One region of the Caballeronia sp. LjRoot34 genome, then DNA from elsewhere that is predicted to be linked to it. Evidence: predicted binding sites of a transcription regulator. Region 1 holds the regulator's gene; each other region holds the start of a gene.
The links. Region 1 encodes LexA, which represses DNA repair genes until DNA is damaged. Its sites were predicted from a motif close to ACTGTATNNNNATACAGT; they were not measured.
Positions count from the first base shown of each region.

Region 2: the regulator LexA is predicted to act here: its motif matches at 2,013-2,030, upstream of ACSQ36_RS13815 (ATP-dependent helicase).
Region 3: the regulator LexA is predicted to act here: its motif matches at 1,799-1,816, upstream of imuA (translesion DNA synthesis-associated protein ImuA).

Region 1 covers NZ_CAXUSB020000001.1:1,595,301-1,598,578, forward strand. The annotation lists gene ACSQ36_RS07070 (DUF2939 domain-containing protein) at 126-734, opposite strand; gene ACSQ36_RS07075 (hypothetical protein) at 867-1,253, opposite strand; gene lexA (transcriptional repressor LexA) at 1,458-2,114, opposite strand; gene ACSQ36_RS07085 (sulfate ABC transporter substrate-binding protein) at 2,410-3,278, shown strand, end outside.
Region 2 covers NZ_CAXUSB020000001.1:3,072,574-3,075,851, forward strand. The annotation lists gene ACSQ36_RS13815 (ATP-dependent helicase) at 1-1,922, opposite strand, end outside; gene ACSQ36_RS13820 (hypothetical protein) at 2,144-2,404, opposite strand; gene ACSQ36_RS13825 (hypothetical protein) at 2,464-2,865, opposite strand; gene ACSQ36_RS13830 (RNA-binding S4 domain-containing protein) at 3,234-3,278, shown strand, end outside.
Region 3 covers NZ_CAXUSB020000003.1:1,153,653-1,156,930, reverse strand. The annotation lists gene tnpC (IS66 family transposase) at 1-143, opposite strand, end outside; gene ACSQ36_RS36185 (DUF72 domain-containing protein) at 766-1,686, opposite strand; gene imuA (translesion DNA synthesis-associated protein ImuA) at 1,827-2,534, shown strand; gene ACSQ36_RS36175 (DNA polymerase Y family protein) at 2,464-3,278, shown strand, end outside.

The DNA of each region.
Region 1 (3,278 bases):
ACTGAGGTTGAAAGCGGCTAAGCTGGTGCCGCTTTCAGCCAGCAAGTCGCCAAGCACAAGCAGCAAGGCCAGCTAGCAAGTAGCAACTAGGCGGACAGTCCCATTGCTGCGGGAACACTGATAGCCTAGCCGTCGTTCAACTCCACTGCGACCAGCTTCCACGAGAACAACCCGTAGCGCCGGAGAATGGCCGAATAGCGTGCGTCGCCGGTTCCATGCTGGTAATTCACCGCGAAAGTATCGAAACTTCGATACCCCGCCGTGGTTTGCGGCGGCGGTTTCGGTGCGGACGGTGAAGCTACGACGGGCGCGGCTCCCGGGGTAGCGACAACAGCGCCGCTCGCCTCGGACGGAACTGGCGGTTTCTCGCCCGGATCGCCCTGTGGCGGTATGCCATTGAGAATAGCCGCCACGCCGTCGGGCGTTGCATACGAATCGACCAGCGGGCCGATTAGCGCCGCGCCAATCATGGCGCCGATCATCGCTAACGGATTGCCGCTCTTCTGTATGTCGATTTTTCGGGTCAACAACTGACCGACCTGGTCCTTCAGGCTTTCACGCAGCAGCGGAAAGTCGACGTACTGATTCACAGTTTGAGCGTCACGGGCGTCGGCGGCGCGTTTCAACCGGTCGAGCGCGATGTACGGCGACGCATAGATCACACCGAGCACTGCCACGACGACAACAACCAACAACGTAATAACAACGGACTTGCTGGTACGGGACAGGGACATACGCTAAGGCGCCTTTGGGCTGATGAGGTGAATGCGGCTCGAATGCAAGTGCAGAGGCCAAAGAAGCCTCAACCCCTGGATGGACCACACCGGCGCCAGAATTATCCCCGCGAATCTTATCGCTTCGAAAAATCAGGCGAGCAATCCGCCTTCAACGCCGGCCCGCTCCTCGTCGATACAACGGTCGATCATGCGCGACACCGCTTCAATATTGCCGACCATGATGACCCGCGATTCACCGCGATACACCCGCACCGGCGCCCGTTGCTCGGCCTGCGTATGCACCGATGCACTCAGCGATACCCGGGCGAACGCCGGCTGCCGCGAGGGCAGGACGGGCAGTTCGTCGAAGAGATCGGGGGTGTCTGCTGGCTTTGGGGTCTTGCAGGAGATCAGCGAGCGCAGATGCCGCAAACGGCCGAACTCGCGGAATTGCCGAAACGACAGGGGTGCACGTGCTGTCGGCGCGAACGATGCAGATAAAAAAGAAGCAGAAAACAACCGGGCGAATCGTTCCATGATGTTTCTCCGATGACCGATGACAATAGGACGCGCACCGGTTCATCACCAATGCGATGTCCGTCACGCTTTATAGGGCCGGAATTCAAGCGCAGTGCGGCTAGGGGCGGGAACACCCGGAATACTCGGAACACCCCGCCGCCGCCCTGCAAATCAGAAATCAACAAACAGACATCAAAGCAGAAGCTGAAAACCTTGCAGAAATCAAAGCTCGCCGGAACGAATCAACCCGACCGCAATACCTTCCAGCGCAAAGTCGTCGCTGCCTGACGCGACGAAGATGTTCTCGTAATCAGGGTTTTCAGCGATCAGTTCAACGCCATCTGGACGACGTTTCCACCGTTTGACCGTGACGTCGTCGCCAAGTCGCGCCACGACGATCTGCCCGTCCTTTGCCTCGTTTTTCTTCTGCACAGCGAGCAGATCACCGTCGAAGATCCCTGCGTCGCGCATGGAAAGACCGCGCACCTTCAACAGATAGTCCGGTTTGCTGGAGAACAGCGCCGGGTCGCAGGCGTAATGCTTGGAGATGTGTTCCTGCGCGAGGATCGGACTGCCGGCCGCCACGCGCCCGACCAGCGGCAAGGACAATTGCATGATGCTGGCATGGGGCAACGTGAACTGATGAGGCCCTTCGTCGAGGCCGCCATTGGTCAGCAAACGAATGCCGCGCGATGAACCCGCCGCCAGTTCGATCACCCCTTTACGCGCCAGCGCCCGAAGATGCTCTTCGGCGGAATTAGCGGAGCTAAAACCAAGTTCGGCTGCGATCTCGGCGCGCGTGGGCGGAAACCCCGTACGTTCGATCGCGCGCTGGATCAGTTCGAAAACCTCTTGCTGCCGCGCAGTCAGTTTGCTCATTTTGGTCACGTGCTTTTGCCCCTTGTATGGCTGGTCGTCCACTGTATGGATGAACAGATGCCTGTAGTTTTATACAGTATTCGGCGCTTTTCAAGCTTTACTTTAAGTTCGACGTCGTCAGAACCACACAGAGCCTATAAACAGGGTGCTCCAACGGCTGTTTGATGGCCGCAACGCCGCTTCCAGCCGTCATTAGCACTTTTTGATCTAAAAGAATGAATAACAATTATTTTTAATAATGAAAGCTCGTCGATAGACTCGGCTGCTCAAACCACATAAGACGGGGAACGGGGTAATGCGGAGTCAGAATTCGAGGTGGGGCGCACGTGCAAGGAAGCTGTTTGCCACGGCGGTGATCGGGGCAGCGTCGGTGACCGGGATGACCGCGGGCATGATCGCGCAAGCGCACGCCGACACGTCGTTCCTGAACGTGTCGTATGACCCGACGCGTGAGTTGTACCAGGAGTTCAATCAGGCTTTCGGCAAGAAATGGAAGGCTGAAACCGGAGAGACCGTCACATTCAAGCAATCGCACGGCGGCTCCGGCGGTCAGGCTCGCTCGGTTCTCGACGGTTTGCAGGCAGATGTGGTGACGCTGGCGCTGGCCTATGACATTGATGCGCTCGCAGCCAAGGGGCTGGTTAGCCAGGACTGGCAGAAGCGCTTGCCGGACAACGCGTCGCCGTATACATCGACGATCGTGTTCCTCGTGCGCAAAGGCAACCCGAAGCAGATCAAGGACTGGCCGGATCTGCTCAAGCCGGACGTCTCTATCGTGACGCCGAATCCGAAGACGTCTGGCGGCGCGCGCTGGAATTACCTCGCGGCGTGGGCTTATGCAGAACATCTGCCAGGCGGCAACGCAACGACTGCCAAGGACTTCGTAACCAAGCTCTATAAGAACGCCGGCGTGCTGGATTCGGGCGCGCGGGGCGCGACCACCAGCTTCGTGCAGCGCGGGCAGGGTGACGTGCTGATCGCGTGGGAAAACGAGGCGTTCCTGTCGCTGAAGGAATTTGGCTCGGACAAATTCGAGATCGTCGTGCCGTCGGTGAGCATCCTGGCTGAGCCGCCGGTGGCCGTCGTCGACAAGGTCGTGGATCGTCATGGCGACCGCAAGCTGGCCGAGGCGTACCTCAAATATTTGTATAGCGAGGAAGGCCA
Region 2 (3,278 bases), 1.5 Mb from region 1:
GCCGCCCAGATATGCCGGTCACCCATATGAGTCTGGTTGTGCACGTAGAAACGCTGCGGCGTGACAATGTGCAAGTCCTCTTTCGCACGCGTCATGGCGACGTATAACAGCCGCCTTTCTTCATCGATTTCCTCGTCGCTGCCCGTGCCCATATCGGATGGAATGCAGCCATCCACGCCATTGAGCACGAACACGTTCTTCCACTCCTGGCCCTTGGCCGAATGGATGGTCGAGAGAATCAGATAATCCTCGTCGATGAGCGGCACACCCGATTCGTCACTGGTGGCATCGGGCGGATCGAGCGTCAGTTCGGTGAGAAAACGCTCGCGCGTGGGATAAGTGGACGCGATGCTTTCCATCTGCAACACGTCGCCATGACGAATTGACGCGTCTTCGTGATTGCGCTCCAGATGCGGTTCGTACCAGCGCCGGATCATCTCGAATTCAGCGGGCCAGCCGCTTTCGCGCGCGCACACCTTCGACATCATCGCGACGAGCACCGGCCAGTCTTCGCTCGCGCGCAACGGCGCGGCGAATGCGGCCAACGCGGCCGGCGTGTCGCCGCGCTCGGCCACCTGATCGAGTGCTCGCCCGGCGATGGCAGGCCCAACCCCCGGCAGCAACTGCAGCACGCGAAACCCGGCCACGCGGTCCCGCGGGTTCTCGCCCCAGCGCAAGACCGCCAGCACGTCCTTCACGTGGATGGAGTCGAGGAATTTCAGGCCGCCGAACTTCACGAACGGGATGTTGCGCCGCGTGAGCTCGATTTCGAGCGCGGCGCTATGATGCGCGGCGCGAAACAGCACCGCTTGCTGCTTGAGCGTCATACCGCCTTCACGCGCCTCCAGCACCTGCTCGACGACATAACGCGCCTGATCGGCTTCATCGGCCACCGAGACCAGGCGCGGCCGTTGCGCCGATGCCTTGTCGGTCCACAAGTTCTTCGTATAACGCTCGGCGGCGAGACCGATCACCGCATTCGATGCCGCGAGAATGGGCTGTGTCGAACGGTAATTGCGCTCCAGCGTCACGCATTTCGCGGGCGGATTGAAGTGATTCGGGAAGTCGAGAATGTTGCGCACCGTCGCGCCGCGAAACGAATAGATGGACTGGGCGTCGTCGCCGACTACCGTCAGGCCGCGGCCGTCGGGTTTCATCGAAAGCAGGATGGACGCCTGTAGCTTGTTCGTGTCCTGGTATTCATCGACGAGCACGTGGTCGAAACGGCTCGACAGCTCCGCCGCAATGGACGGCTCGGCGGCGAGATGCGCCCAGTACAACAACAAATCGTCGTAGTCGAGCACACTTTGCTGCTGCTTCGCGTTGACGTACGCGGCGAACAACCGGCGCAGGTCGTCTTCCCATTCGCGGCACCACGGGAACGCCTGGTCGAGCACGGCGGCAAGCGACACGCCGGTGTTGACCACGCGCGAGTAGATGGCGAAGCACGTGGATTTGGCCGGAAAGCGCTTTTCTTTCGCCGATAACCCGAGTTCGTGCCGCACGAGGTTCATGAGATCGGCGGAATCCTCGCGGTCGTTGATGGTGAACGACGGCGATAACCCCACGAGATCCGCGTAATCGCGTAACAAACGCGCGCCCACGCTATGGAAGGTGCCAGACCAGGTGAGGCCTTGCGCGATCACGCTGCGGTTACCCAGAGCGTTCACGGCGATACGCGTCACGCGCCGGGTCATCTCGCTGGCTGCGCGCCGCGAAAACGTCAGCAAGAGGATCCTGTGCGGGTCCGCGCCCTTCACCAGCAAATGTGCCACGCGATGCGCCAGCGTATTCGTCTTGCCCGATCCCGCCCCGGCGATCACCAGCAGCGCGCCGGCCGGGTCGCCCGCGTTCGACGCCTGCGTGCCGTACTCGACCGCCTCGCGCTGCGCGTCATTCAGTTTGGTCAGATACGACGCGATGTCCTCCCGCGCCGGCTTGGGCGCGAGATCGTCGTCGGTGGCGGAATTGAGCGTGAGCACGTCGTGTGGCTTTAAAAAAGGGTGACGCACACTGTATATCCATACAACTCTTCCACGCAAGCGACTGATGCAGCAGGCTTTTGGCCCTATAAAATAAATGGCCCGATGCGCTTGCACGCACCGGGCCATCATCACTTCCCTACAGCGGAACTTGTCGCGAATCAGTCTGCTTTCTTCGCGTTTTTCAGGTTCGCATCGGCGGCGGCTTGATCCGCCTTTGACTGCGCTTCCGTCTTTTTCTTGTCCGCCTTGGCCTGCGCTACATTCGCATCCTTGTCCGCTTTGGTCTGCTTCTTCGCTGCTTTTGTGTCGGCGTGCGTAGGTTCCGCGGTGGTCTGCGTCTGCGCAACCGAAACGGTCGCGGCGGTCGCGAATACACCCGCGAGTAATGCAGCGCATAAGCGCTTCGTGGTCGTAGTCATGAATTCCTCCTTGCTGCGGCCCGCTGAAGGGGCCGCGTTCTATTCATCGCGCTGAAAACTTAGTGCTGCAAGCCGGTGTCCTTCGGACCGTCCGGCTCGGTGGCCTTGAGTTCGTCGTTGGCGGTCTGCTTGTCGGCCTTCTTGTTGATCTTTGCGTTGCTCACCTGCTCCTTGTACTGCGCCTTCGCTTCCTTGTTTGTCGCCTTCAAATCCTGCTTCGATGCCTTCTTCGACGCCTTGTATTCAGCATTAGCCTGCGCGTTGGCATTGCGCTTCACGACCAGCGGATCGGTCGGCGCCGGTGCGACGATATTCTGCGGCGGCGGCGCGGTTTGCATGGACGGCGCGGACATCTGGCCGGCGTCGGCGGCTGAAGGCTGCGCGGTCTGCGCGAACGCGGATGCGGACAGACCCATGGCGGCAATAGCGGTACCCAACAGCATTTTCCTGACTTGCGACATGTTCATTTCCTTTCTGGCAGTTTTTATTCGGGTGGCCGGTTGCAACCGTCGCAACCAGCCGCGACGCCCAGGCGATGTGTGTTGTGTCCTCAAACACCGCGCCTGGAGCACAGCGCCGCAAATACCCGTCTACACTTCTGGTGACCGGCATGAACGCTCAAAAGAACGCGCCAATCACTCTGACTGACCCGGCGCCGGACGCTGGAGTTCGCTGAAACGCGTCATTGTTACCGAAGGTTTCACTTCCTGACATATTGCAAACAGCCAAACGCCCGATATCCGGGGGTTGGTGCTGCAGACGCACGTCGCGTGCCCGGCTGGTTTATCATGGGCGCCCTTTCCACCCCCACCCTGCGAAGAACGCTCACATGCCGCGCCTCGAATTCACGCTCACGGGCGACTACGTCGAACTG
Region 3 (3,278 bases), on a different contig from region 1:
CGCTTCAAGCCATCCGAGGACGGTGGCTTGCTTGAGTTGTGGCTGTCCTTCTCCAGCTTCGCTTCAATCTCATTCAGACGTCTCACCAACTCAATGATGAGTGCGTCCTTCTGCTCGTCCGTTAGATTTTTAAGGTTAGGCACTAATGTCATCTCCGAATCATGCCGAGCTTCGCAGCAGTTTACAAGTGCTGACTAGTTACGTTAAATCTAAATTACCGCGTTCATGCAGTGGCAAACACATCGGCATTGCTGTTATTCCACGATCGATCAAATAATTTCTTCAAGTTGTTGCTGACAGACCTTCGTAAGCCACGACTGGCTGCTTTGGCTCTTGCTTACATACGACGTAGCATGGCCATCAACTTCTATCTGGCCGCAGTGCAATCTCGGTGACTTGCAATCAGTATCGGCTTTCAAGCTTTGCGCGAGACTGACATCAGCATTACCAAATTGTTATCTTTGGCCGGAGGCAGAAAGACTTGGGGAGAGGGGATGAGGGGCGATTCCGTGCCCGAGCCATCGCGAGGGGAGTGCGAGACGAGGCGGTCGTGCCCTATCGACCGCTCATCGAATCCTGCGCAATTGCTGAAAAAAATTAAATTAGATATGCGAAACGATTTTTTAAGCGCCCGATCAACCCTGTGCCGTGACAAAGTGGGCTGTCAGGCTTGGCATATCCGAGAAGATTTCATCGTGAGACGGGTATCACCTTTGGCGTGCTGGCGCCAGGCGTTTTATCCTGACTCCCATCGTCATTACGATGTCAACCGTCGACTGAATGCGCGACACCCAAAGCCCCGGCCAACTTCAGCGCGTTCCTCTGTCCCTGGTCCTCGTAGTTGGTATTGAAAACCACATGCGTCAGTTCGACCGCTTTTGAAATCTCGATAACCTGGCTGGCGATTGAATCGATTTCATCATCGTTGTACTCGTATTGAAATCTCGACGACGACGCAACCGCACCTTTGACATTCCACGTGTCCTGATTGCGTCCATGCATACGAATCAACGCCAGCCGCGGATGCGTTGTTTCCCAAATGGCGGGGATGCTGTTACTCGACCCCTGCGGTTCATCCACCACCACATTCACCAGTCCGCGCTCACGTTCCATGGCCAGCGTGGAATCGCGGCGCTTTTCGTCGAACCAGGTCTGGTTGCGAAACTCGACCGCCATGGTGTAGCCGTCCATTGCGCCCATGACGTCCGCGCAGTGCTCGACATGCCGGATGCCGTGGGGATTGCAGATCACCCACGGCGCGAACTGGAAATGCACTGCGCCAAGCTTGCCGGCGGCACGAAGCGGCTCGATAGCTTCAAAGTACCGGCACCATAATTCCTGCTGCAACTCGCCCGGCAAATCCTTGTAATACAGGCTCGTCTTGCCGTTTTGCGGCAGGTGCGGCTGAACGTCTGGCGGAAACATGTCGCGTGCGGTCTGGTGCCCCGTGAACAAGCGGAACGCCTTGATGTTGAACACAAACCCGGGCGGTGTCCGCTCAGTCCACAACACTGAATTTGCAGCGTCAGGCATGGCGTAATAGCTGGAATCGACCTCCACCAAAGGGAACACGGACGCGTAATGACGCAACCGGGCCTCCGCGCTCGAACAGCCGGGCGGATAAAAACGCTTGCACTTGATCAGCGTGGGGTCCGTCCACGACGCTGTGCCGACCAGGACGGTCACCGCGCATTCTCCCTACCATTTCCACTACGTTCAGTCGACATAATTTCTCCCCCGTTTTTCCTCCCCATGTTTAAAAGGGGCAGTTCAGGCTCGATCAAATTCAAGGTAGAGTACTGTACATCCATACAGTTAAATTTACCATGTCAGCCCTGCTCAAGAACGTCGAAGACATCCACCCCGCCTTGTGGCGCGGGTCGCAGCTCGCGCGCGCTCAGGGGCAGACCGTCGACACGGGTTATGCCGTGCTGTCGGCCGAACTGCCGGGTGGCGGCTGGCCCCTGGGAACGCTGATCGAGTTGCTGGTGCAGCAGCCGGGCGTGGGCGAAGTCAGGCTGTTACGCCCGGCGCTCGCCGCCGTGAGCCGCCGCCCTATCGCTTTTGTGCAACCGCCTCATAGTCCAAATTCTCTCGCTTTTGCGTATCTGGGTGTGCCGCTCGACAAACTGCTCCAGGTGCGTGCATCGAAACTGGCTGACGCATTGTGGTCAGCCGAGCAAATTCTCAAGACGGGCAGTTGCGGCGCGCTTGTCTTCTGGCAGCAATACGCGCGCACGGAATCGCTGCGGCGCCTGCACATGGCCGCGCAATCCTCTGAAACGCTGTTCCTGATGGTGCGCCCGCTCGCGAGTGCGGCGGACTCGTCACCGGCCACGTTGAGGCTGTGCGTGCGGCCGGCCGGCGACGGTATTGCTGTCGACATCATCAAACGCAAAGGCCCGATCCGTGCCGAAAGACTGTCCGTCACCCTGCAACCCTCTCCTGTCCTGCTGAGTCCCCATGCCCGTGTACGTCGGCATACATCTACCCCGGTTGTCGCTGGAAGTGTTCCGTCCACGCTGGTCGCGTAGGCCTGAACATGGCTGCGTCGTCCTCGACCGCGACACGGTTTTTATAGCAGACCCGGGCGCCCGCGAGGTCGGCGTATGCGTAGGCATGAAACGCGGCGGCGTCCTCACGCTCTCGCCCGACACCCTCATGTTCGAGCGCGAGCTGAGCCGAGAAAACGACTTGATGTGCGAGGTAGCTTTTTCGCTGATGAAATTCTCACCCATGGTCGCGCTCTGCGATGAGGAAACCATTGTTATCGACGTGACGGCGAGCTTGCGGCTCTTCGGCGGCGTCGTGCGGCTGTGTCAACAGATGCGGAACATTGTCGATGCCATCGGCGTCACGGCGCGCCTGAGCACAGCGCCGACCGGCCAGGGCGCGTGGCTGCTGGCCAAAAGCGCCCGGAACGCTCACCTCGGCAAGCGGCGCGTGCTGAAAATGGCTTCGCTCGAACGCAAGCTCGGGACGCTGCCGTTCCAGGCCGCGCCGGAAGTGCGGGCTTTCACGGACTGGTTCAACGGGCTGGGTTGCAAGACGCTGAACGACATTCGGCGCCTGCCGCGTGCGGGTCTGAAAAAACGCTGTGGCGTCGCGCTGCTGGACTCGCTCGATCGCGCGTATGGACTCGCGCCCGAGCTCCATGAATGGCTGGCCGTGCCGCCCGCTTTCAGCGCGCGCATCGAGTTGCCCGATCGTATAGAACATGCGGAAGCCATGTTGTTTTCAGCGCGCCGGCTGATCGTGCAACTGTGCGGCTGGCTGAG